DNA from 2 places in the Alloalcanivorax sp. genome. Region 1 is predicted to be linked to the other one. Evidence: predicted binding sites of a transcription regulator. Region 1 holds the regulator's gene; the other holds the start of a gene.
What was found. Region 1 encodes FliA, which starts transcription of late flagellar genes. Its sites were predicted from a motif close to CTAAAGTTNNNNNNNNNNCNGCCGATA; they were not measured.
Positions count from the first base shown of each region.

Region 2: ACEQZD_RS04680 (flagellar protein FlaG) is a predicted target of FliA. The motif match lies at 3,987-4,013, and genes of this name have one in related genera.

Region 1 covers NZ_CAXPXK010000023.1:625-16,446, reverse strand. Annotated here, with positions in the region: gene ACEQZD_RS02885 (methyl-accepting chemotaxis protein) at 1-1,297, shown strand, start outside; gene ACEQZD_RS02880 (CheR family methyltransferase) at 1,378-2,175, shown strand; gene ACEQZD_RS02875 (chemotaxis response regulator protein-glutamate methylesterase) at 2,463-3,524, shown strand; gene ACEQZD_RS02870 (methyl-accepting chemotaxis protein) at 3,574-5,343, shown strand; gene cheY (chemotaxis response regulator CheY) at 5,409-5,795, shown strand; gene cheZ (protein phosphatase CheZ) at 5,836-6,531, shown strand; gene flhB (flagellar biosynthesis protein FlhB) at 6,633-7,769, shown strand; gene flhA (flagellar biosynthesis protein FlhA) at 7,775-9,850, shown strand; gene flhF (flagellar biosynthesis protein FlhF) at 9,881-11,953, shown strand; gene ACEQZD_RS02840 (hypothetical protein) at 11,946-12,380, shown strand; gene ACEQZD_RS02835 (flagellar protein FlhE) at 12,377-12,766, shown strand; gene ACEQZD_RS02830 (RNA polymerase sigma factor FliA) at 12,868-13,572, shown strand; gene prfC (peptide chain release factor 3) at 13,782-15,362, shown strand; partial or broken gene ACEQZD_RS02820 (SulP family inorganic anion transporter) at 15,656-15,822, shown strand, end outside.
Region 2 covers NZ_CAXPXK010000034.1:816-13,827, forward strand. Annotated here, with positions in the region: gene ACEQZD_RS04670 (FliC/FljB family flagellin) at 1-276, shown strand, start outside; gene ACEQZD_RS04675 (sulfotransferase) at 443-3,949, shown strand; gene ACEQZD_RS04680 (flagellar protein FlaG) at 4,058-4,426, shown strand; gene fliE (flagellar hook-basal body complex protein FliE) at 4,498-4,845, opposite strand; gene fliF (flagellar basal-body MS-ring/collar protein FliF) at 5,048-6,727, shown strand; gene fliG (flagellar motor switch protein FliG) at 6,720-7,715, shown strand; gene fliH (flagellar assembly protein FliH) at 7,708-8,433, shown strand; gene fliI (flagellar protein export ATPase FliI) at 8,430-9,815, shown strand; gene fliJ (flagellar export protein FliJ) at 9,812-10,261, shown strand; gene ACEQZD_RS04715 (flagellar hook-length control protein FliK) at 10,276-11,463, shown strand; gene fliL (flagellar basal body-associated protein FliL) at 11,575-12,051, shown strand; gene fliM (flagellar motor switch protein FliM) at 12,067-13,012, shown strand, end outside.

The DNA of each region.
Region 1 (15,822 bases):
CGAACAGGCCTACACCGCACTGCGGGAAGGGCGCGGCGGCCACCTTTACCTGCACCGTGGCGAGATTCGCCGTCGTGGGGTAGTGGCGGCGCTGCGACGCTGGAACCCGCGTTCGGTGAGCAGCCGCATGACCCTGCTCTACCTGGCCAGCGCCGCGCCGCTGCTGGGCGCCGGTGTGATCGGCTTCCTCGGCCGTGGTGAGGCGGCGCCGTTGTCCACCGCCTTGATGGCCTTGGCGGCGGTGGGCCTGCCGCTGCTGGCGCTGCTGTTCTGGGCCACCGCCCGTTCGGTGCTGGGCCCGGTGCGCGAGGCCGGCATGTTCACGCTGCAGATCGCCGCCGGCAACCTGGCGGCCAAACCGCCGCGCCGCCTCAGTGGTGAAATGGGGCTGCTGGTGATGGGGCTGAAACTGATGCGCCGCAGCCTGGGCAGCATCGTCGGCGACGTGAACCGCGGCATCGAAGTGGTCACCCCGGCGGCCCGCGACATCGCCCAGGGCAATGAGGATCTGTCCTCGCGCTCGGAGCAGCAGGCCGCCTCGCTGCAACAGACCGCCTCCAGCATGGAAGAGATCACCGCCACCGTGGGCCAGAACGCGGAGAACGCCCGCCAGGCCAGCCGGCTCAGCGGCGAGGCGTCGCGGGCGGTGTCCGAGAGCGGCGAAGTGATGGGGCAGGTGGTGGACACCATGGGCCGCATCACCGCCAGTTCGGAAAAGATGGCGGTGATCATCGGCACCATCGACAGCATCGCCTTCCAGACCAACATCCTGGCCCTCAACGCCTCCGTGGAAGCGGCCCGCGCCGGCGAGCACGGCCGTGGCTTCGCGGTGGTGGCCCAGGAAGTGCGTAACCTGGCCGGCCGCTCCGCGGACGCCGCCAAGGAGATCCGCGACCTGATCGCCGGTTCCGGCCGCGAAATCGAAAACGGCGCGGAACTGGTGCGGCGCGCGGAAGCGGCGATCGAATCCGTGGTCACCTCGGTGATCCGGGTCAACGACATCATGGGCGACATCAGCGCCGCGTCCGAAGAACAGAGCACCGGCATCAACCAGATCAACCAGGCGGTGGCGCAGATGGACGGCGTCACCCGCCAGAACGCGGAACGGGTGCAGGCCTCCGCCCGCGCGGCCGCCGCCCTGGAAGCGCAGGTCGACAGCCTGACCCATTCGATCGCGGTATTCCGTCTGCGCGACGGTGCCGAGCAGGCGCCGGCCAAGGGCGCCGACGTTCGTCGCCTGCCCGCGTCGCCGCCCCGGCCGCGCTCCGCGTCCACCACCCAGACCCTAGCCGGATGACCCCTTTGAGCAGTCGAGTGCCTATCAGCCCCACCGCCGCCACCGGCGACGCCGGGCGTTTTTCGCCGGACCGCGACCTGATGCTCAGCGACGCGGATTTCGCGCGTATCCGTGAGTTGATCTACCGCCGCGCCGGTATCGTTCTGGCGGAACACAAAAAGGATATGGTCTACAGCCGTATCGGCCGGCGCGTACGCAAGCACGGCCTGGTCCGCTTCCAGGATTATCTGGCGAAACTGGAGCAGGACAGCGGCGGCCCGGAGTGGGAAGCGTTCACCAACGCCCTGACCACCAACCTCACCGCCTTCTTCCGCGAGAGCCATCACTTCCAGCTGCTCGCCGATCTGGTGCGCGAGCGGCGCGGGCCGGTGCGCGTGTGGAGCGCCGGCGCCTCCACCGGCGAGGAGCCGTACTCCATCGCCATGGCGCTCACCGAAGTGCTGGGTGACAAGGCCGATTTCCAGGTTCTCGCCACCGATATCGACACCGAGGCCCTGGACCGGGCCCGGCGCGGCATCTATCCCATGGACCAGGTCGGCAAGCTCGACGAGCGGCGGCGCAAGCGTTTCTTCCAGAAGGGCAGCGGCGCGCGCTCCGGGTTTGCCCGGGTGCGCCCGGAAGTGGCCGCGCGGGTGCGGTTCCAGACGCTCAACCTGGTGGCTCCGAAATGGCCCATGGAGGATCGCTTCGATGCGATCTTCTGCCGCAACGTGATGATCTATTTCGACAAGGGCACCCAGGCCCGTATCCTCGACCGCTTCGCACCTCTGCTGAAGCACGACGGGCTATTGTTCGCCGGTCATTCAGAAAGCTTTTCCTACATCAGCGAATGTTTTCGGCTGCGCGGTCAGACTGTTTATACCCTCGCCGACCGGTAACACCGAACCTCTCTACGAAGCTCGGATTGTGGGAGCTTGCCTTGCAAGCGAAAGGCCGGCTTCGCCGGCCGGCAGGATCCCAGAGGCTTTTCTAACGGCGGCTCCAACAAAGTCTCTGGAATCCTGCCGGGAGCTTCGCTCCCTTTCGCGGGCAGGGCCCGCTCCCACAAGTCGTCATTCTGGGAGGTTAAAAATCCTAAAGAAGCGCCGCTACCCGCCGATAGCGTGAATAACAAAGGCGAATCGCGCCGGTGACGGCGTCGTCTTGGAAACGGGGGAGACCGATCTTGGCCGGGAAAAAAATAAGGGTGCTGTGCGTCGACGACTCGGCCCTGATCCGCGATCTGATGAGCGAAATCATCAACAGCCACGACGATATGGAAGTGGTGGCGGTGGCGCCGGATCCCCTGGTGGCCCGTGATCTGATCAAACGCCACGACCCGGATGTGCTCACCCTGGACGTGGAAATGCCGCGCATGGACGGCCTCGATTTTCTCGAGCGGCTGATGCGGCTGCGGCCGATGCCGGTGCTGATGGTGTCGTCGCTCACCCAGGCCGGATCCGAGGTGACCCTGCGGGCGCTGGAACTGGGCGCGGTGGATTTTCTGCAGAAGCCGGCGCTGGGTATTCGCAGCGGCATGATCGAGTACAGCGAGCTGATCGCCGAAAAAATCCGCGCCGCCGCCCGCTCGCGGCCCCGGCGTATCCAGGCCGGCGAACGGAGCGCGCCCAAGCCGCTTAAGTCGGTGATGGTGTCGAGCGAAAAACTGGTGATTCTGGGCGCTTCCACCGGCGGCCCGGAGGCGATACGGCAAGTGCTGGAGCCGTTGCCCGCCAACTGCCCGGCGATTCTGATCGCCCAGCATATGCCCGGCGGCTTTACGCACTCTTTCGCGCTGCGGCTGGACAAGCTGTGCCGCATCACCGTCAAGGAAGCGGAGGACGGTGAGCGGGTGCTGCCCGGGCACGCCTACATCGCCCCCGGCGACCGGCACCTCAAGCTGGTGCGTAGCGGCGCCAACTATGTGGTGCGCCTGGACGAGGGCCCGCCGGTGAACCGTCACCGGCCGTCGGTGGATGTGCTGTTCCACTCGGCGGCGACCCAGGCCGGCCGCAACGCCATCGGCGTGCTGCTTACCGGCATGGGCAAGGACGGCGCGGCGGGCCTGCTGGCCATGCGCCGCGCCGGGGCCACCACCCTGGCCCAGGACGAAGACTCGTCGCTGGTGTTCGGCATGCCCCGTGAGGCGATCGCCATCGGCGCGGCTACGGAAACACTGGCACTGGAGGAAATGGCGCCGCGCATGCTGGCGCTGGCGGCCGCTTCCGGCCGCGCGCAACGGGTTTGAATAACAAAATGAATTTTCTGAGCAAGCTCCTGAGAGAGGAACGGCGGCTATGATGAAAGTACTACGCAACCTCAATATCAACACCATGGTGGCCGGCGCGCTGGTGTGCTGCGCGCTGCTGGTCAGTGTGCTGGCGGTGTTGCGTTTCACCACCAACGAAATGGTGGACGAATCGATCTCCACCCTGAACCAGATCAACGTTGAGCAGCTTAACGAAGTGAGCCGCGCGGCGGTGCTGCTCAACCGGGCCCGCATCCAGATGGACCTGGCCGCCGATTACCTCGATCAGGGCATGCGCCTGGTGGCGGAAAACCAGATCGACGGCGTGGAAGGTTTGCTGGAACGTGCTCAGGACCGCTTCGATAAATTCGACGAAACACCGAAAACCGAGATGGGCCAGGCCCGCGCCAGCGAGCTGGCCACCGGCTTCAACACGGTGATGGGGCTGGTGCGCGACCAGTACGCCGCGCTCAAGGCCGGCGAGCTGAACGAGTACAAGAACCTGCGCCAGGAATTGCTCACCCCCGGTGACAGTCTCGACGGCAGCCTCACGGATTTCACCCGCTACGCCAATGAGCGCGGCGACGCCATCATGGCCAACTACCACGATAAGACCGCCCTGTTCGGCCTGATCGGCATGGCCGCGCTGGCCGCCACCGTGGTGGTGCTATTGCTGATTTACTGGGTGCTGCGCAAGGCGGTGGTGGCGCCGCTGCACGACGCGGTGGAGAACCTGCAACGCATCGCCCGCGCAGACCTGTCCCAGCGTATCCATGTGCCCGGCCGCAACGAGATCGGCAAGCTGTTCGCCGCCATGCGGGACATGCAGGAAAGCCTGTCGGGCATTGTCTCGAACGTGCGCAGCAGCAGTAATTCGATTTTCGTGGGCAGCTCCGAGATCGCCCGTGGCAACACCGACCTGTCCTCACGCACCGAGCAGCAGGCCGCGTCCCTGGAAGAGACCGCCACCAGCATGGAGCAGCTCACCGCCACCGTGAAGCAGAACGCGGACAACGCCCGCCAGGCCAGCAGCCTGGCCAACGACGCCTCCGGCACCGCCAGCCGTGGCGGCGACGTGATGCAGCAGGTCACCAGCAAGATGCAGGGCATCACCGAGAGTTCCAAGAAGGTGGCGGACATCACCACGATGATCGATTCCATCGCCTTCCAGACCAATATTCTGGCGCTTAACGCTTCCGTGGAAGCGGCCCGTGCCGGTGAGCAGGGCCGCGGCTTCGCGGTGGTCGCCGGGGAAGTGCGCAACCTGGCCGGCAACAGTGCCGACGCCGCCCGCCAGATCAAGCAGTTGATCGAAACCTCGGCGGTGGAAGTACAGGAAGGCTCCACCCTGGTCGAGCAGGCCTCCGAGACCGTCAAGGAAGTGGTCGCCGCGGTGAAACGCGTCACCGACATCATGGATGAGATTTCCGCCGCGTCGCAGGAACAAAGCGGCGGCATCGAGCAGGTCAGCCAGGCGGTCAGCCAGATGGACGAAGTGACCCAGCAGAACGCCTCCCTGGTGGAAGAGGCCAGCTCCGCGGCCGCCTCCCTGGAAGAGCAGGCCCGCCGTCTGGAACAAGCGGTGTCGATCTTCCGGCTCGACAGCGAAGCCGGCGACCCGACGACGGACGCCGCCGTGGTGCCGATGATCACCCACGAGCACGACGAAGCGGAGGAACACGACGACGGCCCGTCCGAGCCCAAGCCGCACGCCGAGCAGGAAACGCCCCGGCAACGTTCCGAGCAGGCGCCGCGCGAAAGCCGCCCGGCACCGCGCCGTGAACCGGTCACCACCGAGGACGACTGGGAAGAGTTTTAACGACCCTGAACCGCGCCGGGGACGCGCTCCCGCCACCCGGCGCCATGACGCAGTGAGAGGATCCGATGGATAAGGGCATGAGTATTCTGGTGGTGGACGACTTTCCCACCATGCGACGCATCGTTCGCAGTCTGCTCAAGGAGTTGGGCTTCACCAACGTGGAAGAGGCCGAGGACGGCCAGGAAGCATTGGGCAAGCTGAAAGGCGGCGATTTCGAATTCGTCGTGTCGGATTGGAACATGCCCAATCTCGACGGTCTGGAGATGCTCAAGCAGATCCGCGCCGACGAGGCCATGAAAGCGCTGCCGGTGCTGATGGTCACCGCCGAAGCGAAGAAAGAGAACATCGTGGCCGCTGCCCAGGCCGGCGCCAACGGCTATATCGTCAAGCCGTTCACCGCCGCCACCCTGGAAGAAAAACTCAACAAGATTTTCGAGAAGCTGGGCAAATAAGCGACGCGGGGTCCAGCTTCCCTGGTGAGGAGAACCGAATATGAGTGGTGAGGCCCGGCAAGTGGCGGCACACGAGGGCGCGCACGGCGACGACCTGGTAGTCCGTATCGGACAGCTCACCCGCATGTTGCGTGAAAGCATGCGGGAACTGGGGCTGGACAAGGAAGTGGAGAAAGCGGCGGAGGCGATTCCCGACGCCCGCGCCCGTCTCAACTATGTGGCGTCGATGACCGAACAGGCCGCCGACCGCGCGCTCAACGCGGTGGACCGGGCCCAGCCGCTGCAGACGGAGATCGAAACCCGGGCGGAAAGCCTCGACCAGCAGTGGCAAACCTGGTTCGAGAACCCCATGGAGCTGGATCAGGCCCGGCAGCTGGTGAACGACACCCGCGGCTATCTGGCGGCGGTACCGGAAATGGCCCGCGACACCAGCAAGGAGCTGCTGGAGATCATGATGGCCCAGGATTTCCAGGACCTCACCGGGCAGGTCATCAAGAAGATGATGGAGGTGATCCTGGAGGTGGAGAACCAGCTGCTGCAGGTGCTGCTGGAGAGCGTGCCCGAGGGCGACGAGCGCGAGGCGCTCAAACAGCGCATGGAAGACCGCAACGCCGCCGACACCCGCAAGCGCGAGGAAGCGTCCCTGGTCAACGGGCCGCAGCTCAGCGCCGAGGGCGAGGGCATCGTCAGCAACCAGGACCAGGTCGACGACCTGCTCGACGAACTCGGCTTCTAGGGAATAACCGCCCCCAAACCCCTCTTATCCGAGGATTGGTTGGCCGTCCGTTCGGCGACAATCCCGGGCATTGAAGTAATGATGCCCGGAATGCCGCCGCCATGGCCGAAGAGACCGAAGATCAGGAAAAGACCGAAGAGGCCACGCCCCGGCGCCTGGAAAAGGCCCGGGAAGACGGCCAGGTGGCCCGCTCCCGGGAGCTGACCACGGTAATGCTGCTGTTCGGCGGCGTCGGCGGCCTGTGGTCCATGGGCCCGACGCTGTTCGACCAGGTCGGCATGGTGATGGAGCAGTCGTTCCTGTTCGACCGCCGCCAGGGCTTCGACAGCACGGTGATGCTCACCCACGCCGTGGACCTGGGCGCGCGCACCCTGTTCGCACTGATTCCGCTGTTCCTGATGCTGGCGGTGATCGCGCTGATATCGCCCAACCTGCTGGGCGGCTTCCTGATTTCCGCCAAGTCCCTCAAGCCCCAGCCCTCCAAACTCAACCCCATCAAGGGTCTCAAGCGGCAGTTTTCCTCCCAGGCGCTGGCCGAGCTGGCCAAGGCGATCGCCAAGTCGATCCTGGTGGGGTCGGTGGCGGTGGCGTTTCTGAGCGCCAAGCGCGGCGAGTTCATGGCGCTGATGGACCAGCCCACCCAGCAGGCGCTGGCCAATGCCCTGCGCCTCGCCGCCATGGCCTGCGGGCTGATGGTGCTGTCGCTGGTGGTGGTGATTCTGATCGACGTGCCCTACCAGCTGTGGAGCCACGCCAAGAAGCTGCGCATGAGCAAGGAAGAGATCAAGCGCGAGCACAAGGAGACCGAAGGCGACCCGCAGCTGAAGGCCAAGATCCGCTCCCAGCAGCAGGCCATGGCCCGCAACCGGATGATGAGCCAGGTGCCGGACGCCGACGTGATCGTCACCAACCCGACCCACTACGCGGTGGCCCTGCGCTACGACGAAAGCAACATGAGCGCCCCCCGGGTGATCGCCAAGGGCGCCGACGAAGTGGCCGCGCGCATCCGCGAGCTGGGCGGCGAACACCGGGTGCCCCTGCTGGAAGCACCGCCGCTGGCGCGGGCGCTGTACCGCCATGTGGACATCGACCGGGAGATTCCCGGGCCGCTCTATACCGCCGTGGCGGAAGTGCTGGTGTGGGCGTTCCGCCTTAAACGGGCCCGGGAAGAGGGCGGCGACCAGCCGCTGACCCCGGCGGATCTGCCGATCCCGGCGGAACTGGAGGTGGCGCCGTGAAAGCGATGAGCCACTACCTGGGCGGGCGCGAGCTGCTCGGCGACGGCGGCGCCAAGGTGCTCGCCGGGCCGATCCTGATCCTGCTGATCATGTCCATGCTGATCCTTCCGCTGCCGCCGTTCGCGCTGGATATGTTCTTCACCTTCAACATCGCCCTGGCGCTGATGGTGCTGCTGGTCAGCATGTTCACCCTGAGCGCGCTGGAGTTCGCCGCCTTCCCGGCGGTGCTGTTGTTCACCACCCTGCTGCGGCTGGCCTTGAACGTGGCCTCCACCCGGGTGGTGTTGATGGAAGGCCACGAAGGCGGCGCCGCCGCCGGCAAGGTGATCGAGGCGTTCGGCCAGTTCCTGGTGGGCGGCAACTTCGCCGTCGGCTTGGTGGTGTTCCTGATTCTGGTGGTGATCAACTTCATGGTAATCACCAAGGGCGCCGGGCGCATCGCCGAGGTGGGCGCGCGCTTCATGCTCGACGCCATGCCCGGCAAGCAGATGGCCATCGACGCCGACCTCAACGCCGGCCTGATCGGCGAGGAAGACGCCAAGAAACGCCGCGCCGAAGTGGCCCAGGAAGCGGATTTCTACGGCTCCATGGACGGTGCCAGCAAGTTCGTCCGGGGCGACGCCGTGGCCGGCCTGGTGATCATGGCGGTGAACATCATCGGCGGCCTGCTGATCGGCATGCTGCAGCACGATATGTCGTTCGCCGACGCCGGCCGCACCTACACCCTGCTGACCATCGGCGACGGCCTGGTGGCGCAGATTCCGGCGCTGGTGATCTCCACCGCCGCCGGCGTCACCGTGTCCCGGGTGACCACCGACCAGGATGTCGGCCAGCAGATGATCAGCCAGCTGCTGATGAACCCGCGGGTGATGATCCTGGCCGCCGGCGTGATGGGCCTGCTGGGCCTGGTGCCCGGCATGCCCAACTTCGTGTTCCTGCTGTTCACCGCCGGTCTGGCCGGCGCCGCCTGGTACCTGAGCCGGGCCAAGGAAAACCGCCTCGCCGAAGAGCAGATCGACGCGGCGCCGCCGCCGGAGCCGGAAGCGCCGGAGGCCAGCTGGGACGACGTCCAGCTGATCGACGTGCTGGGCCTGGAAGTGGGCCACCGCATGATTCCCCTGGTGGACTACCGCCAGCAGGGCGAGTTGCTCGGCCGCATCAAGAGCGTGCGCAAGAAATTTGCCCAGGAGGTGGGCTTCCTGCCGCCGGTGGTGCATATCCGCGACAACCTGGACCTGGGCGCCAACAGCTATGTGGTCACCCTCAAGGGCGCCGAAGTGGGGCGCGGCGAAGCCTTCCCCGGCAAGTGGCTGGCGATCAACCCGGGCCAGGTCACCGGCGAAGTGAAGGGCACCGCCACCCAGGACCCGGCCTTCGGACTGCCGGCGGTATGGATCGACGCGGACCAGCGCGAGCAGGCCCAGGTGTACGGCTACACCGTGGTCGACGCCAGCACCGTGGTGGCCACCCACCTCAACCATCTGCTGCACCACCATTCCGCGGAAATGCTCGGCCGCCAGGAAGTGCAGCAGCTGCTCGACAAGCTCGGTGAGGACAGCAAGGCGCTGGTGGAAGACGTGGTGCCCAAGGCGGTGTCGCTCACCGTGCTGCAACGCCTGCTGCAGAACCTGCTGGAAGAGGACGTCTCGATCCGCGATATGCGCACCATCCTCGACACCCTGGCGGAACACGCCGGCCAGAACGCCGACGCCCACGAACTCACCGCCCAGGTGCGCGTGGCGCTGGGCCGCGCCATTACCCATCAGTGGTTCCCGGGCCAGGACGAACTGCATGTAATCGGCCTGGACAGCAACCTGGAACAGGTGCTCGGCCAGGCGCTGAACGGCGGCGGGGCACTGGAGCCCGGCCTCGCCGACACCCTGATGGAACAGGCCGCCGCCGCCCTGGAACGCCAGGAGGCCGCCGGCGAGCCGCCGGTGCTGGTGGTGCAGCACGGCCTGCGGCCGTTGCTGGCGCACTTCCTGCGCCGCCGCCTGCGCCACCTGGTGGTGATGTCGCAGGCGGAGATTCCGGACGACCGCACCCTGCGCGTGACCAGCATGATCGGCGGCACCGCGTAACCAGAACCGCAAAAAACAGAGGATACCGTCATGGGCGTGCAACGCTTTGTCGGCAGCAACAACCGGGAAGCCATGGGTCGGGTGCGCGCGGCGCTGGGCGACGACGCCCTGATCCTTGCCAACCGCGCCACCGACCAGGGCGTGGAGATTCTCGCCCTGGCGGAGAACGACTCTTCCGGCTATGCGCCGTCGGAACAGGCGGTGCCGGACCGCGCCGGTGGGGTGGCCGCCGCGCCGGCCGGGCACGGCGCCACCGACCGTGCCCCCGCCGGCCCCGATCTCCCCGAGCAGTTGCTGCGCGAAGTGCGCGACATGCGTGAACAGCTGGCCCGCCGTGCGCCGGCCGGCGAGGACGACGGGCCGCGTCAGGCGTTGCGCCGGCGTCTGCTGGGCGCCGGGTTCAGCGCGGTGTTCAGTGACCCCTTGCTGGCCGGGCTGCCGCCGGAGGCGCAGCGCGACGAACAGGCCGACGACTGGCTGCAGCGTCAATTGCAGCGGCGCCTTTCCGTGGCGGCCCCCGGTGATCTGGAACAGCCCGGCGTGATCGCCCTGATCGGCCCCACCGGGGTGGGCAAAACCACCACCGCCGCCAAACTGGCGGCGCGGCTGGCCCGGCGCCACGGCCCCGAACGGGTGGCCCTGGTGAGCGCCGACAGCTACCGCATCGGTGCCCGCGATCAATTGCGCATCTACGCGGATCTGCTCGGCGTCGCTCTGTTCAACCTGGAAGAGGGCGAACCGCTGGACCGGCTGGCCCGGTCACTGGCGGACCGCCCCTGGGTGGTGGTCGACACCATCGGCATGAGCCAGCGGGACGCCCGCCTGGGTGAGCAGTTGCGTCAGCTCAGCGGTGCCCTGCGGGTGCGCCCCGTGTTGCTGCTCAATGCCGCCAGCCAGGGCGAAACCCTGGAGGAAGTGGTGGCTGTTTACCGGGGCACCGCGCGTACCGCCGGGCTGGCCCTGGACGACGCCATCATCAGCAAGCAGGACGAGGCCAGCCGCCTGGGTCCGGTACTCGACGCCGCCATTCGCCATGACTTGCGGCTGCATTACGTGTGCCGGGGCCAGCGGGTGCCCGAGGACATGGTGGCCGCCGACGCCGCCGGCCTGGTGGACGACGCCCTGGCGCTTACCGGCGACAGCGACGACGACGGCCGCCCCGGCGCCCCGGGTTGGGCCCGTCAGGTGCTGGCCCAGGGGCGTGCTCTGGACGCCTCGTTATTGCTGTTGCGCGAGGGCGCCCCTGATTTCGCCGCCATGGAGGCGCTGTGGCACGGCCGGTCGCCGGCGGACCGCCCCTCCGCCGACCAGGCGCCGGTACATTTACGGCATGGCGGCTCGCGACCGGCGCCGGTACTCGGTTTGGATTCCCACGGGCTGCCCATCGGCGTGCCGACGGCGCCCGATAAGCGCTTTTCCGTTGCCGCTCAGTTGTTGCCGGCGCCTCCGGACACCGCCCTTTGGCGTGCCTTGCAGCAAAGCGGGCAGCCGTGGCTGTCGGCGGCGCGGGGCAACAGCCGGGTCTGGCGTCTCGGCCAGCGCCTGCCGTTGAACGAGTGCTATCCGTTGGCGGCGCCCTGGGACAGTTTGATGGTGCGCCACCGTGGACGCGCCGCCCAGCTGCGCCTGCGGCGCCTGGACGTGGCCGCTTCGCCCACCGGGCGCGGCGACGGTGCGCCGTTCACCGCCTTGCTGTGCGCCTGGTTCGGTGAAATACGCGACCTGGACAGCGGCCGTCTGCTCGGGCGCCGCTACTGGCTGGCGCCGGCGGGGCAAAGCCGTCAGCAGGACAGCGATCTGCTGGTGCACATGCTGCGTTGCGAAGAATGGCCGGCGCTGCGCGAGCGGGCCGCCGCCGACCTCAACGCCGCTGGCGGCGGCGAGGACCCCTGGGGGCTGGCCGGCGCCCTGGCGGCGCTGGCGGTCCGTCTGGATCAGGACAACGGTGACTGGGCCCTGGACTTGCGCGCCCAGCTTCTGAGCTTGAGCGGCAGCCGGCGGCGTAGCCCCGCCACCTTGCTGACCGCCTTGATCGAACTGTTCAGCGCCCGCCGCGAACTGCAGCGCATCGGCGCGGTGGCCGGGGGCGCCGGCAATGCCTGATCAGGCCGCCGGATTGCGGGCGTGGGCACGCCCCGAACGTCCCGGGCAGGGGCCCACCCTGATGGTGGTGGGCCTGCCGCCCACCGCCGCCACCGAAACGGTGACCGAGCGGCTCGCCGGCTGGGCCCGGCGCGGCCAGCGCTGGGTCGGTGACCCGGCCGCCTGGCGCATCGTGGCGCTGGACCCGGCCAGCCCGCACCTGCCGCTGCTGGCCAGCCAGCAACGGCGCTGGGCTCTGTGGGTGGACAGCGACGCGGACGCCTTCCGCCGTGCCTACCGCACACTCAAGATACTGCGCCGTCACCCCGGGCCCAGCCGCCTGCTGGCGCTGCACGCCCCCGGGCTGCCCAGGGCCGGGTTGCACAGCAACCTGCAACGCGGCGCCCGGCGGTTTCTGGATATCGAGCTGGTGGTGTTGTCGCCATGAACAAGATCGCCGGGTTGCTGCTGCTTTTGTTGTGGTCGCCGCTCCCGGCGGCGCCGGGCAGCTGGCAGTCGCCGCTGGCGGAACTGCGTCTGGCGGTGGCCGGGCGCTTCTATCACAGCGAGCCGGCGACGCCGCCGCCGATGGCGGCGGGGGACGCCATCGTGCGGGTCGGCTGGCGCTACCGGCTGCCCGCCGGGCGCCGCGTTCAGGCGTGGCTGTGCCAGGGCGAGCAGTGCGTGCCCCTGGGCAGCGCCCGGCGCGGCCATTTTCTGGCGCCGCCGGCATGGCGGGTGGAGCGGCCGTTGCGGCTGCGTTTCCGCCTGCCCGCCGGCGAGCGCCGCGCGGTCACCGTGGGGACGCCCCGGCTGACAGTGGAATACCGCTAGAAAAGAACCCAATAAAGGCCGTTATTTGCCGCTTCCAAATGGCGCCGACCGCTAATAATGGAAGCATCAGAATGGCATCCGGGCCCGGTTCGGGGAAAACCATGTATACGGCACAGGGTAAAATCAATCACGACGCATTGCTGGAAGAGCATCTTCCGGCCGTCCGCCGACAGGCGCTGGCGCTGCAGGTGAAACTGCCTTCCGGCATCGACCTGGACGACTTGATCCAGGCCGGCACCGTGGGCTTGCTGGACGCCTTGCAGCGCTTTGACGCCAACGCCGGCGCCAGCTTCTCCACCTTCGCCAGCCAGCGCATTCGCGGCGCCATGATTGATGAACTGCGCACCCGCGACTGGTTGCCGCGCAGCGTGCGCCGCAACGCCCGCGCCGTGGATCAGTGCGTGCACCGGCTTGAGCAAAAGCTGGGGCGGCCCGCCGAAGAGCGCGAAATCGCCAACGAAATGGGCATGGATCTGGAGCAGTACCGTCAGCTGCTCACCGACACCAACAACGGCCTGCTGCTGCCCTATGAGGAAATGGTCGCCGAGCGCGGCGAACCGGAAGCCGGCAGCGGCTCACCGCCGTCGCCGTTCGCCGCCCTGGTGGCCGGCGAGCAGCGCGAACAATTGACCGCCGCCATCGAAACGTTGCCCGAGCGTGAGAAACTGCTGCTGGCGCTCTATTACCAGGAAGAGCTGAACCTCAAGGAAATCGGCGCCGTGCTCGGGGTCACCGAATCCCGCGTCTGCCAGCTGCACAGCCAGGCGGTGAGCCGGCTGCGCGCGCGCCTGGCGCCGGACGCCTGAGGCTGCCGGGAGCGGCTTGTGGGAGCGGGCCCTGCCCGCGAAAGGGCGCGAAGCGCCCGGCAGGATCCCAGGGGCCCATTGCAGCCCCGCTTTCTTAGCTCTCTGGTATCCTGCCGGCAAGCTGTGCTTGCCTTTCGCGGGCCTGGCCCGCTCCTACACGAATCCTTCGGTCAGGAGTACAATGCGCGCCGACGCAGACCGAGGATTCTATGAGCCCCACCGACGAGATCCAGAAACGGCGAACCTTCGCCATCATCTCCCACCCGGACGCCGGTAAAACCACCATCACCGAGAAGGTGCTGTTGTACGGGCACCTGATCCGTACCGCGGGTACCGTCAAGGGCAAGAAGTCCGGCGTGCACGCCACCTCGGACTGGATGGAGATGGAAAAGGAACGGGGCATCTCGGTGACCACCTCGGTGATGCAGTTCCCTTACCGGGACGCCATGGTCAACCTGCTGGACACCCCCGGCCACGCCGACTTCTCCGAAGACACCTACCGCACCCTGACGGCGGTGGATTCCGCCCTGATGGTGATCGACGCGGCCAAGGGCGTGGAAGAGCGCACCGTGAAACTGATGGAGGTGTGCCGGCTGCGCGACACGCCGATCCTGACGTTCATCAACAAGCTGGACCGGGAAGTGCGCGACCCCATCGAGGTGCTCGACGAAATCGAGGACGTGCTGAAGATCGAGTGCGCCCCGGTGACCTGGCCGATCGGCATGGGCAAGAACTTCAAGGGCGTCTACAACCTGCTCACCGATACCTCCGTCCTTTATAAGAGCGGCCAGGGCCACACCATCCAGGAACGCCGTGAGGTGAAAGGCCTGGATAACCCGGACCTGGACCAGGCGGTGGGCGCCGACTACGCCCAGGAGCTGCGCGACACCCTGGAGCTGGTGCAGGGCGCCAGCCACGAGTTCGACCTGCAGCGTTTTCTGGACGGCAAGCTGTCACCGGTGTTCTTCGGCACCGCCCTGGGCAACTTCGGCGTCGACCACATGCTCGACGGTCTGGTGGAGTGGGCACCGCCGCCGCTGCCCCGCGACGGCGGCGAGCGGCAGGTGGCCGCCACCGAGGACAAAATGACCGGCTTCGTGTTCAAGATCCAGGCCAACATGGACCCGCGCCACCGGGACCGCATCGCCTTCCTGCGCATCTGTTCCGGCAAGTACAAAAAGGGCATCAAGCTCAAACAGTGCCGCACCGGCAAGGACCTGCGCATCGCCGACGCGCTGACGTTCCTGGCCGGCGAGCGCGACAACGTGGAAGAAGCCTACGCCGGTGACATCATCGGCCTGCACAACCACGGCACCATCCAGATCGGCGACACCTTCACCGAGGGCGAGGATCTGCGCTTCACCGGCATTCCCCATTTCGCGCCGGAACTGTTCCAGCGCGTGGTGCTCAACGACCCGCTCAAGAGCAAGCAGCTGCACAAGGGGCTCAAGCAGCTGGCGGAGGAGGGCGCCACCCAGGTGTTCTTCCCGCTACGCAACAACGATGTGATCCTGGGCGCGGTGGGCACGCTGCAGTTCGACGTGGTGGCCGCCCGGCTCAAGGGCGAGTACGGCGTCGACTGCCGCTACGAGCCGATCAGCGTGAGCACCGCCCGCTGGGTGGAAGCGAACAGCGAGCGCGAGCTGGAAGCGTTCGAGCGCAAGGCCTACGACAACCTGGCCCGCGACGGCGCCGGCCACCTGACCTACCTGGCGCCGACCCGGGTCAATCTGCAGCTCGCCCAGGAGCGCCACCCGGACATCCGCTTCCGCGAGACCCGCGAGATCTAGCCGGTTCCCACAAGGCCCGCTCCAACAGGCGGGTCTTGTGTGCTAGACTCCGCGCCCTCCGTTTTGACCGGCCCCGATTCATGCGTTTGATCTGCAGTCCGCCCTAGCGCCCACTTCTTTATTTGTACCTGTGGGAGCGGGCCCAGCCCGCGAAAGGCAAGCGAAGCTTGCCGGCAGGATCCCAGAAACCTTCTGGCGGTCCATCCCCGTCTCGATTCTCAAGCTGATTCTTTTTTGTTTGCCGCCGTGGCATTGCCGCGGTTGTCCGTCTGTTGTTCAGGTTAAGGGATCCTATGTTGCCCAACATTAAGCAAGACTGGTTTTCCAATGTACGCGGTGATGTGCTCGCCGGGATCGTGGTCGCTCTGGCCCTGATTCCGGAAGCGATCGCGTTCTCGATCATCGCCGAGGTGGACCCCAAGGTGGGTCTTTACGCCTCCTTCTGTATTGCCGTGGTGAC
Region 2 (13,012 bases), on a different contig from region 1:
ACCGAGAACCCGCTGGCCGCCCTGGACTCCGCGCTCAGCGACGTGGACAGCCTGCGCTCCGAAATGGGTGCCATGCAGAACCGTTTCGATTCCGCGATCACCAACCTGAGCACCACCGAAACCAACCTGTCCGCGGCCCGTTCGCGCATCGAAGATGCCGACTACGCGGTGGAAGTGTCCAACATGACCCGCGCGCAGATCCTGCAGCAGGCCGGCACCTCCGTACTGGCCCAGGCCAACCAGGTACCGCAGAGCGTCCTGTCCCTGCTCGGCTAACCAGCCAGCCATCGGGATACAGAAGGCCCCCACAAGGGGCCTTCTTTCGTTCCGCCGCCGCCAAAGCCCTGAAATAACCGCTTAAACCCCCGCTTAATCCCATCTTTAGCCCGTCCGGCCCACTGCTAACCTCTTCCTACCGCCATAACGCAGGCCCGGGGTCATCATGTCCGTCAAAACCACACCGTCCGCCACCTTCTCACGCATCAAGCACGCGTATCGTCAGGCCTGGAAAGGCCGCGAATTCGCAAAAGCGGAGAAGCAAGCCGTCTTGATGACCCGACGCCATCCGAACTACGCCTACTCATGGCGCTCTCTGGGGGCGGCGCGGGTAGAACTGAAGCGCCCGGCGGACGCCCTGGAGGCGCTGGCGGAGGCCACCCGCCTGGAGCCGAACGATGACCAGGGTTTTTACTGGCTGGGTTCCGCCCGCTTCGCCTTGAAAGACTGGGATCAGGCGTCACGGGAGCTTCAGCAATGCCTGGCGTTGAATCCCCGGCACGCGGCGGCACACGCACTGCTGGCACGCGTATACAGTGCCCAGGGCCGGCGCGAACGGGCGATGGAAAGTATCGACACGGCACGCTCCCTGGATCCGGACAGCCCGGCCATCCTGACCCAGAGAATCAATATTTTCTCGGCGGCGCGGCGCATGGAAGACGTACTCGCCGACTGTCAGCGCCTGTTGGAGCTGGATAGCAACAACCCCAGCTTCTATAACCTGGTGGCCGGGAAATACTGCGAGATGGCTGACTTCGCCCGGGGCGCTCACTACTTCGAAGAGGCGCTGAAACGCAGGCCGGACTATCTCGAGGCCTTTTCCAACCGCATCTTTAACGCCCATTACGACCCCTCCTTGAGCCACCAGGACATCGCTGCCCTGATTCAGCGCTGGCGGGCAAGCTTTTCACCGGCTCAACGGCCGCGCCGGCCGGAAGGCGGCGGCCGCGAAGAAAGCCGTCGGCTCACCGTTGGCCTGCTTTCCTCCGGCCTGCGAATGCACCCGGTGGGACAGATGATCACCTCGGCCCTGGAGAATCTGCCTGAAGAGGGCTTCCGGCTGACGGTCTATTCCACCAGCGACCTGAAAGACCCGCTCACCGCACGGATGCGGGCAATCACCGACCAATGGCACAACGTCGCCGGCCGTCCGGACGCCAGCGTGGAAGCGTTGATAGAGCAGGATCAGGTGGACATTCTGATCGACCTGAGCGGCCACACCGACGGCAACCGCCTGCGGCTGATCGCCCGGGAACCGGCGCCGCTGATCGTTAAGTGGGTGGGCGGCCTGGTAAACACCACCGGGCTGGATGCCATTGATTACCTGATCAGTGACTCGGTGGAAACGCCACCGGGTTGCGACGCGGACTATCTGGAGAAGCTGATCCGGATGCCCGACGACTACATCTGCTATATGCCGCCGGAGCACGCGCCGCCGGTGGGCGCGCTGCCGGCCGCCGCAAACGGCTATGTGACCTTCGGCTGTCTGAATAACCCGGCGAAGATCAATCCCCAGCTGATCGGCGAGTGGGCGCGCCTGCTTGAGGAGATTCCCCACAGTCGGCTGCTGCTGAAGAGTGGCCAGTACAGCGACGCCACCTTCCGCGAACGTCTGTGGTCGGAATTCGAAGCCGCCGGCATCGAGCGGCAACGCGTAATGCTGGAAGGCCCGGAAAACCACATCGCCTTTCTCGATACCTACAACCGCATCGACATCGCCCTGGACCCCTGGCCCTACTCCGGCGGCCTGACCACCTGCGAAGCGCTGTTGATGGGGGTGCCGGTGATCACCCTGCCCGGCCCCACCTTCGCCGGACGGCATGCCGCCTCCCACCTGGTCAACGCCGGCCTGCCGGAACTGGTGGTGGACAGCTGGGACGCCTACCGCGCCCGGGCCCGCGATCTGGCCGGCGATCTGGATAATCTGGCCACGGTGCGGCGCCACCTTCGCGACACCCTGGTGCAATCACCGGTGTGCGACGCGCCCCGCTTCGCCGCCCACCTGAGCGCCGCCCTGCGGGGCATCTGGCAACGCCATTGCCGCGATCTGCCACCCGCCGCTCTGACCTTTGAACGAGACGGCAGCGCCCGGTTCGAGGATCAAGCGCTGCCGGTGCCAGAACCGGTCACCCCCTCTGTCACCTTGAAAAAAGCGGCGATACAACGGGAAACAGCCGGCCAGTTCCACTTCGATTTCAGCGGCAAGATCGTAACCCTGGACAACGGCGGGCAGCTCCTGGAAACCGGCGCCGCGGACTCACTGCTGCCGCTCGGCGCCTTCGAGTTGCTGGTGTTCGATCCGCTCGGTGAACACACCTCGCACGCCGCCCGCCAGCGCGACGGGCTGCAGGTATTTCCACAAACAACCCTCGGCGACGGCGAACCGGCGGTGCACTACGCGTGCCTGGACCCGACGTTCAGCGCCACCCTCAAGCCGTTGCCGGACGCCGGCGACGGCGCCCGGGTGCTCACCGAACTGCCGGTCAATACGGTGGCGCTGGACAGCATTGAGGGACTGCCCAGTCTGGACTGGCTGGTTCTCGATCATCGCAGTGATAGCATGGCGGTGCTGGAAAACGGCGCGAACGCGCTGGCGAACACGCTGCTTATTCAGGCATCACTGCGGTTCGACGTTCGCCATGCCGGCCAACCGGATCTGTCGAAGCTTTGCCAATGGGCTCAAACTCACGGCTTCCGTCTGTACAGACTGAACAATCCCACCCACCGCAGCCATCTACCCGAGGAGATGGGCCCAGACCGGCAAGCCACTGAACTGGTCGCCAGCGAAGCCCTGTTGCTGCCCACGCCAAGGGCGCTGAGTGCCCTCGACGACAACCGCAAGGTGAGACTGGCCTTCCTGTTGCACACGGTGTACGGCATCAAGGATCTCGCCTATGCGCTGCTCGAGCAGGTCGACCCGCAGCAGGCGCACGCCTACCTGGACGCCGATGGCGGACTGCAACGCCCCTTCACGGAGCCGGCCGTCTTCGTGGTCGGCTGCGGCCACAGCGGCACCACCCTGATGGCATCGCTTCTCGGCGCGCACCCGAACATTTACTGCATACCCCGGGAAACCTACTGGTTCCTGAATAATCCGAAGCTGGACCAGGAGTACCCGCAAGCCCGGCGCGACGCCGCCGACGAGGGCAAGACCCTGGTGTGCGAGAGGACCCCCAAGCATGTGTACCGGATCGATGAGATCAAGCGGCGCTTTCCCAACGCCCGTGTCGTGGCGATGGTAAGGGACGGCCGTGACGTGGCCTGCTCCATCAAAAAGCGCACCGGATCACTGGACGGCGGCATCCAACGCTGGCGGCAGGATAATACCGAGCTGCTCAAGCATGAGAACGACGACCACGTTCACCGGGTCCGCTACGAGGATCTGATCCAAGACAAAGAGGGCACCATGGCCGGTGTTCTGGCCTTTCTCGGTCAGCAATACACGGACGAGGTGTTCGGCTTTTACAAGAAGAACTACAACTGGTTCGGCGTGCAACCGGCCAAGGAAACCGACGGCGTCGGCGAGCAAAGCCATGTCATGCGGCGCTCCTGGCAAATGAGCCAGCCCATCCATGATCGCCGCGGCATCTGGCGAGAGTCGTTGAGCGAACAGGAGGCAAAGCGCTTTGAAGCGCAATGCGCCGATCTGATGCGGCACTTCGGGTACCTCTGACAGGTATCCGCCGCCACCCGCCTGGGCCGGTGGCGGCATAAAGTTATGGGCGTGGCGGCCGATACAGGTACAAACCTGTGCATATAACTATCGGCTGAGGGCCCGCCCATGACCACGCCCGTGGACAACAACAGCGTTTCATCCCTGCCTTCGCAGTTCTCCTACCTGGCCGCGCGTCAGCGCGTGGAAAAAGTGCTGGCACAGCTGCCCGCCGCCGGCGGCGCGGTGCAGGAGAGCGACTCGGAAAGTCGGATGGTAGAACGGGAGGAGCTGGTCAAACCGGTCCAGCAGATCAACGAAGTGCTGCGCCGCTACGGCGTGGAGTTTCAACTGAGCGAGGATTCCGGGCGCGCCATCATTCGCCTGATCGACCGGGAAAACGGCGAACTGATCCGCCAGATCCCCCCGGAAGAGGCCCTCAACGCCGCCCAACGCCTCGAAGAAGTAAAAGGCCGCCTCTTCAGCCTGGAAGTCTAAGCTCGGGCCGCGCCCCCGGCACGGCCCGCTCTTCAGCTATTAACTGTTAACTATCAACTATTAACTGCTTTTTATACTTGCATATTCATAACGTCTTTATAGGCGGACACCAGCCGATTGCGCATCTGCACGCCCATCTCGAAGGCGATGCTGGCTTTCTGGCTGGTGATCATGGTGTCGTGCAGCGACACGCCGGGCTCACCGGCCTGGAACGCCTTGGCTTTGTCGCCGGCGTCGGTCTGCATCTGGTTGATGCGCTCCAGGCTGGATTGCAGCGCCTCGCTGAAGCCGCCGCTGCCCACGGTGGTGTCCAGGTTCTGCCCGCCGGCCCGGGGCACGGCGCCGGCCGCCTGCCCGGCGAGGTCCTGCATCTGGTTGAGCGCGGCTTGCATGGCCGGATTGATGGTCGGTGTGCTCATAACGTATCGCTCTGCGTTACCCGCTATTTGAACCGCAAGATTACCAGCCCCCGCCGTGACCCAAGCGGTCAAATGACGGCAAAAAGGCGGGCTTTTCTTTCCTTTGTGTGTCCCGGGGCTGCTCATAATGGCATGCGTCGCAATACCACCGGAAAGCAGCAATGCCTTTTCAACACTATTCCCGTCTCCCCGGGGGGCACGCATGAGCAACGGCGAGACCCGCCCGGACAATAACGGCATCGAACAGATGCTGGCGCGGCTGCGCGCCAACCCGCTGGTGCCGTTGCTGGTGGCCGGGGCCGCGGTGATCGCCCTGGTGGCGGCCATGCTGATGTGGGCCAGCGCGCCGGAATACCGGGTGCTCTACAGCAACCTCAGCGAAGCCGACGGCGGCCGCATCATCAGCGAATTGGAAAGCCGCGCGGTGCCCTATGAGTTCAGCCAGGGCGGTCGCGCCCTGATGGTGCCCGGCGACCAGGTCCACAAACTGCGTTTGCAGCTCGCCGAGCAGGGCCTGCCGGAAGGCGGCAACGTGGGCTTCCAGATCATGGACGAGCAGGCGTTCGGCATCAGCCAGTTCGCCGAGCAGGTGAATTTCCAGCGCGGTCTGCAGGGCGAGCTGGCCAGCTCCATTGAAGCCCTGGGCCCGGTATCGCGGGCGCGGGTGCATCTGGCCATGGCCAAGCCGTCGGTGTTCATCCGCGACCGTGAGCCCGCCAAGGCGTCCGTGGTACTGACCCTGGAAGCGGGCCGCGCGCTGGGCGACGGCCAGGTCGACGCGATCGTGCATATGGTCTCCAGCAGCGTGCCGGAACTGGCCCTGGAAGACGTCACCGTGGTCGATCAGGCCGGCCGCTTGTTGTCCCGGCCCTCCGGCAGCGGCGGTGGCCTGGACGGCACCCAGCTGGAGTACGTGCGCGAAGTGGAGCGCGTCTACCGCCAGCGCATCGAGAGCATTCTGGCGCCGATCCTGGGCCCGGAGAACGTGCGCGCCCAGGTCACCGCGGAGGTGAATTTCGCCCGCCGCGAGGAAACCAACGAGCGCTACGGCCCCAACCAGGGCGGCAACCCGGCGGCGGTGCGCAGCAGCCAGACCCGGGCGGTCTACAGCGGCGGCGAGGATCTTGCCCAGGGCGTGCCCGGCGCGCTCACCAATACGCCCCCGGGCGCGGCGGCCTCGCCGGTGCAGCAGAACGACGATCAGCAGGAAGGCGAAAACACCGAGGACGACGACGACACCACCAAGCGCCTCAACCACGAAGATGTGATCAATTACGAGGTGGACCGCAACATCACCCACGTTCAGCACGAGCGCGGCCAGGTGGAGCGGCTGTCGGTGGCGGTGGTGGTCGACTACCGCGACGGCGTGAACGAGGACGGCGAAGCCGCCCCGGTGCCGCTGAGCGACGACCAGCTGGAACGCATCAATCAACTGGCGCGCCAGGCGATGGGCTTCTCGGTGGAACGAGGCGACGGCCTGGAAGTGGTCAACAGCCCCTTCACCCAGGTGGAATCCGAGGACCAACAACGCGCCTGGTGGCAGGACCCGTTCTGGCAGGACTTCCTGTTCTCCATGGGCCGCTGGCTGCTGGTGGGCCTGGCCGCGCTGCTGCTGTTCCTGCTGGTGCTGCGGCCGATGCTCAAGCGCTACGCCCGGCAGGCCCCGGCACCGGCGGCGCGTCCGGCCCAGGCACAGGCCCCGTCACCGGCGCCGGCCGCCGCCGACGAGGCCGGGGACGAGCCCGAGCCGGTGGCGCCGCGCCGCCGCCGGCGCCGCTCCTCGGCCTACGAACAGAACCGCCAGGACCTCCAGGACATGGCCCAGGAAGATCCGGCCATGGTGGCGATGATCGTGCGTAACTGGATGAATCGGAATGACTGAGCTCAACAACACCCAGCGGGCCGCCGTGCTGTTACTGGCCCTGGATGAAGACAGTGCCGCCGAGGTATTCAAGCATCTGTCCGCCCGCGAAGTGCAGGAAGTCAGCCAGGAAATGGCCAAGCTGGGGAACATCTCCCACGACCAGATGCGCCAGGTGCTGGACGATTTCTATGACGAGTCGGAGCAGTTCGCGGCGCTGAACCTGTATTCCAGCGACCATATCCGCTCGGTGCTGACCAAGGCGCTGGGCAACGAACGCGCCTCCAGCCTGCTCGAGGACATCCTCGAACAGAATGGCGCCAATTCCGGCATCGACGCCCTCAACCTGATGGAAGCCAACATCGTTTCCGAGATGATCCGCGACGAACACCCGCAGATCATCGCCACCATTCTGGTCCATCTGGAACGGCGCCAGGCCGCCGACGTGCTGGAATACTTCGACGACAAGCTGCGCAACGACGTGGTGCTGCGCATCGCCACCTTCAGTGGCGTACAGCCCGCCGCCCTGCAAGAGCTCACCGAAGTGCTGGGCGGCATGCTCGACGGCCAGAACCTCAAGCGCAGCAAGATGGGCGGCGCCCGCACCGCCGCCGAGATTCTCAACCTGATGAACTCCAGCGCCGAGGAAACCGTGATCGAAACGGTGCGCGCGCACAGCGAAGACCTGGCGCAGAAGATCATCGACGAGATGTTCCTGTTCGAGAACCTGCTCGACGTGGACGACCGGGGCATCCAGCTGCTGCTCAAGGAGATCAACACCAACGCGCTGATGGTGGCGCTGAAAGGCTCCGACGAGAAACTCAAAGAGAAATTCCTGCGCAACATGTCGACCCGCGCCGCCACCCTGCTGCGCGAGGACATGGAAGCCAGCGGTCCGATCCGCGTGTCGCAGGTGGAGAGCGAACAGAAAGCCATTCTGCAGGTGGTGCGCCGCCTGGCGGACAACGGCGAAATCGTGCTGACCGGCGGGGACGATGCCTATGTCTAGCGCCCACTCAAGCTGGCGCCGCTGGCGGATGGGGGAACTGGACAGCGCCCGCGACCCGGGCGCCGCCCGCCCGGCCGCGGTCGACGCGGAACAGCGCAAGGCGTTTCAGCATCAGGCCGAGCTGCAGGCGCTGCGCAATGAAGCCCGTGAGGAAGCGCGCCGGGAAGGCCACCGGGAAGGCTTCGAGGCCGGCCGCCAGGAAGGCCACGCCCAGGGGCTGGAAGAAGGCCGCCGAGCCGGCGAGCACGAAACCGCCCGCCAGCGCCAGGAAGCCCTGGCGCCGCTGGCCGATCTGGTGGACGAATTCCGCCGCGCCCTGGCCGACCTGGACCACGCCATCGCCGAGGACCTGGTGGATCTGGCCCTGGCCACCGGCCGCCAGCTGGCCGGCGACGCGCTGCGCGAAGAGCCCGCCGAGATTCTTAACCTGGTGCGCACCCTGATTCACGAGGAACCGGCGCTCAACGGCAAAACCCGACTGTGGCTGCACCCGGACGACCTGGCGCTGGTGGAACAGGAGCTGCACGCGGAATTCCACGCCGCCGGCTGGAAACTGCACCCGGACGATCAGCTCAGCCGCGGCGGCTGCCGGGTCACCAGCCCCAGCGGCGAGCTCGACGCCACCCTGGAAAGCCGCTGGGAAAACCTGGCGGCGCGGGTGCGGCGGCGCAGCCGCCGGCCGCAAGCCGACGGCGACGACGGCGGGGAACAACCATGACCAGCGCCGAGAACCTCCATCAGGCGCAATGGCGCCGCACGCTCAACAGCGTCACCCGGCGCGTGGCGACGGCGCCCCACTACCAGGCCAGCGGCCGGGTGGTGCGCGCCACCGGCCTGGTGTTGGAAGCGGTGGGCCTGCGCACACCGCTGGGCAGCGCTTGCCGCATCGAGATCACGGCGCCGGGCAGCGACCGGCCGGACTTCGCCGAAGCGGAAGTGGTGGGGTTCTCCGGGGACAAGCTGTTTCTGATGCCGCTGGCGGAGATCAGCGGCCTGGTACCGGGCGCCCGGGTGTTCCCGCTGGGCGACGGGGAAGACACCGGCGCGCGCCGCTTCCCGCTCGGCGACGCGCTGCTGGGCCGGGTGGTGGACGGCAACGGCCGCCCGCTGGACGGCGGCGCGCCGCTCGATGACGTGCCCCACGGCACCCTGGCCTCGCCGCCCATGAACCCGCTGGCGCGGGCGCCCATCGACACCCAGATCGACGTCGGCATCCGCGCCATCAACACCCTGCTCAGCATCGGCCGGGGCCAGCGCATGGGCCTGTTCGCCGGCTCCGGCGTGGGCAAATCGGTGCTGCTGGGCATGATGGCCCGCTACACCGGCGCCGACGTAATCGTGGTCGGCCTGATCGGCGAGCGGGGCCGGGAAGTAAAAGACTTCATCGACAATATTCTTGGCGAGGAAGGCCGCCGCCGCTCGGTGGTGGTGGCCGCCCCGGCCGACACCTCGCCGCTGCAGCGGCTGCAGGGCGCCGCCTACGCCACCCGGGTGGCGGAGCATTTCCGCGACGCCGGCCTCAGCGTGTTGCTGATCATGGATTCATTGACCCGCTACGCCATGGCGCAACGGGAGGTCGCCCTGGCGATCGGCGAACCGCCGGCCACCAAGGGCTATCCGCCGTCGGTGTTCGCCAAGCTGCCGGGGCTGGTGGAGCGCGCCGGCAACGGCGAAACCGGCGGCGGCTCGATCACCGCCTTCTACACCGTGTTGACCGAAGGCGACGACCAGCAGGACCCGATCGCCGATTCCGCGCGCGCCATCCTCGACGGCCACGTAGTGCTGTCACGGACCCTGGCGGAGTCCGGCCACTACCCGGCCATCGACATCGAAGCCTCGATCAGCCGCGCCATGACCGCCATCGTCGGCGGCGGGCAGCAACAGCGCGCGCAGCAGTTCAAGCAGCTGTTCTCGCGCTACCAGCGCAACCGCGATCTGATCAGTGTGGGCGCCTACAGCCCCGGTCATGACCCGGCGCTGGACCGGGCGGTGGAGCTGTACCCCTCGATTGAACACTTTTTGCAGCAGGGTATCGGCGAGCGCGCCGATATCGATGATTCGCAACAGGCACTGGGTGCCTTGCTTGGAGGTGTGCCATGAACGCGTCCAACCCGCTGGACACATTAATCGAGCAAAGCCGCAAAGCCCGCGACCACGCCGGCCGCAACCTGGCCGACGACCGCCGTGGCCAGGCGCAGAGAGCCGCGCAGCTGGACGCCCTGCGACGCTACCGGCACGAGTACTGCCGGCGGCTGCAGGACGCCATGAGCCGGGGCATCGACGCCGCCACCCTGGCCAACTACCGGCGCTTCATCCGCTCCCTGGACGACGCCATCGACAAAGCCCTGCAGGCGCTCGACCAGCAGCAGGAAAAAGTGGCCGCCAGCCAGCAACACTGGCAGCAACGGCAACGCCAGCTGTCGTCCTACGACACCCTGGCCGCGCGCCGCGCCGAGCAGGAGCGCCGCCAGGAACAACGCCGCGAACTGCGCGACAACGACGAATTGACCAACAACGCGATGGCCCGCCGCGTGCGCCGGGACTGACGGGAGGATAACCCATGGATATCACCGCCTTGCTTAGCCAGAACCTCGCCAAGACCGGCGCCACCGGGCAACCGGCGGCCGCCGACGGCGAGGCCTTCGCCGGCTCGCTGCGGGATGCGGCGGCGAAACTGCTGTCCGCGTCCGAATCGGACGGCGCCCGCGGCGAGGCCGCCCTGGCGCTGCTCGATGCCGGCGGCGACCGCCCGCTCACCGGCGAAGCCAGCGACGCCCTGCGCAACGCTCTGGAAGCGCTGGCCGGCAGCCGGCTCAAAACCGGTGACGGCGACGCCCTGCCCGCTCAAAAGGCCCCGTTGGCTGAACTGGCCGGCGCCGGCGTAAGCGAAGAAAACGCGATCCGGGATTTGGTCGAGCACGCCGCGGACAACGGCGCCGCTAACCCGATGACCGGCGGCCTGGCCGTGCCCGCACCGCTGACCGCCGCCGCCTCGAAAAACACGGCGCAGGCACTGCCAGTGATGCGCGCGCCGGACGCCCTCAACCGGCCGGCCACCGTTTCCGCCCTGCCCACTGACGGCGCCGCCGGCGACACCCTGAGCCCGGCCCCCGCCGCCACCGGCGAGGCCAAGCCGGCGATGCCCGCCTGGGCCAGCGACGCCCAGGCCTTGAACGTTACCCTGGAGCGGTCACGCCTGGACACGCGCCTCGGCGCTAACCAGGAAGGCGGTGCTCAGAACGCTGGCGTGATGGGCGCCGGCGGCCAGACCGGCGCGGCCGGCGCCACCGGCCCCGCCGCCCAATTTACGTTGCAGGCGCCGGTGGCCAGCGCGCCCTGGCAGCAGCAACTGGGCCAGCAGATGGTGGGCCTGGCGCAACGCGGCGACCAGCACATGGAGCTGCACCTCAACCCGCGCGAGCTGGGGCCGCTTTCGGTGAGCCTGAAACTCGACGACCAGGGTGCCCAGGCGCATTTCTTCTCCAGCCATTCCACGGTGCGCGGCGCGGTGGAGCAGGCCATCCCGCAACTGCGGGAAGCGCTGGCCGAACAGGGCATCGCCCTGGGTGAAGCGATGGTCGGCGAGCACCGCCAGGGGTTCGCCGGTAACGGCGACGGCCAGCCCGGCCAGCGCGGCGCCGCCCCGGGCGGTGACGGCCTGGCCGGCGAGCCGGCCGCCACTGAAGAGAGCGTGCCGGTGAGCCGGATTATCGGCGGCGACACCGGCGGCGTGGATCTGTACGCCTAAACGCGAAGATAGGCCCTTTAGCGGGGCCTTTTCCGGCCATGCCGGCGCCCGCGCCGGCGGCATACTGCACTCTGAAACGGCAACCCTTATTCAGGATGGAAGGCACAACCCATGGCGGATTCCCCGAACCGGTCGAGCAAACTTGGATGGTTGATCGCCTTGATGGTGATCCTGCTCGGCGCTCTGGTGGCCATCAATATGTACCTGCTGCTGTCCGATGACAGCGACGACGACGATGAAGAGACCGTGGAGCAGGTGGAAGCGCCCCGGCCGGTGCTCTACGTCAAGCTGGAACCGTTCACCGTCAATCTGCAGGGCGAGCTGTGCGGCCAGCGGCTGCTGTACGTGGGCCTGTCCCTGCAGGTGGCCGACACCGAGACCGAGAGCTACCTGCTCGAGCACATGCCGCAACTGCGCAGCCGCATGCTGATGCTGTTGTCCGGGCAGAGCTCGCAAACCGTGGCCACGCAGCAGGGCAAGGAATCGCTCAAGGCCGAGATTCTCGAGCTGTTCGCCCAGCCGCGCGACGACGGCCAGCCCGAACTGCAAGTGGATGATGTGCTCTTCACCGAGTTCATCGTGCAATAAACCGGGTGGACGCCAATGGCACAAGACGATCTGCTATCCCAGGAAGAAATCGATGCGCTGCTCAACGGGCCCGGCGGTGACGACGAGTCGCCGGCCAGCAAAGAGCCGCGCCTGCGCCCCTATGACCCCGCGTCCCAGCACCGGGTCATCCGCGAGCGCCTGCACAGCCTGGACATCATCAACGAACGCTTCGCGCGCCATTTCCGGGTCAGCCTGTTCAACCTGATCCGGCGCAGCGCGGACATCACCGTGGATTCGGTGCGCTACCAGAGCTTCAAGGACTTCGCGCGCAATCTGCCGGTGCCCACCAACCTGAACCTGATCGCCATGAAGCCGCTGCGCGGCACCGGGCTGGTGGTGTTCCCGCCCAGCCTGGTGTTCATGGTGGTGGACAACCTGTTCGGCGGTGACGGCCGTTTCGTCACCAAGTCCGAGGGGCGCGAATTCACCAATACCGAACAGCGCATTATCCAGCGCCTGCTCAAGCTCGCCATCGACGCCTACCAGGACGCCTGGAAGTCGGTGTACTCGCTGGAGATCAGCTACCTGCGTTCCGAGATCCAGGCCAAGTTCGCCAACATCACCAACTCGCCCAACGAGATCATCGTCAACACCACCTTCCATCTGGAAGTGGGCAACCTGGCCAGCGACTTCCAGGTGTGCATGCCCTACTCGATGATCGAGCCGCTGCGCGAGCAGCTCAATAACCCGATCGCCGATGGCCGCGACGCCGGCGATCAGGCGTTCAGCCATCGCATGGCGGGTGAAATCCGCCGTTCGGAGGTGGAGCTGGTGGCCGAGTTCGTCAACGTGCCCAGCCGCATCTCCCAGGTAATGAGCCTCAAGCAAGGCGATGTGCTGCCCATCGATCTGCCCGACACCGTCACCGCCCGCGTGGACGGCGTGCCGGTGCTGGAATGCGATTACGGCAGCCGCGACGAACAACGGGCGCTGCGCGTAC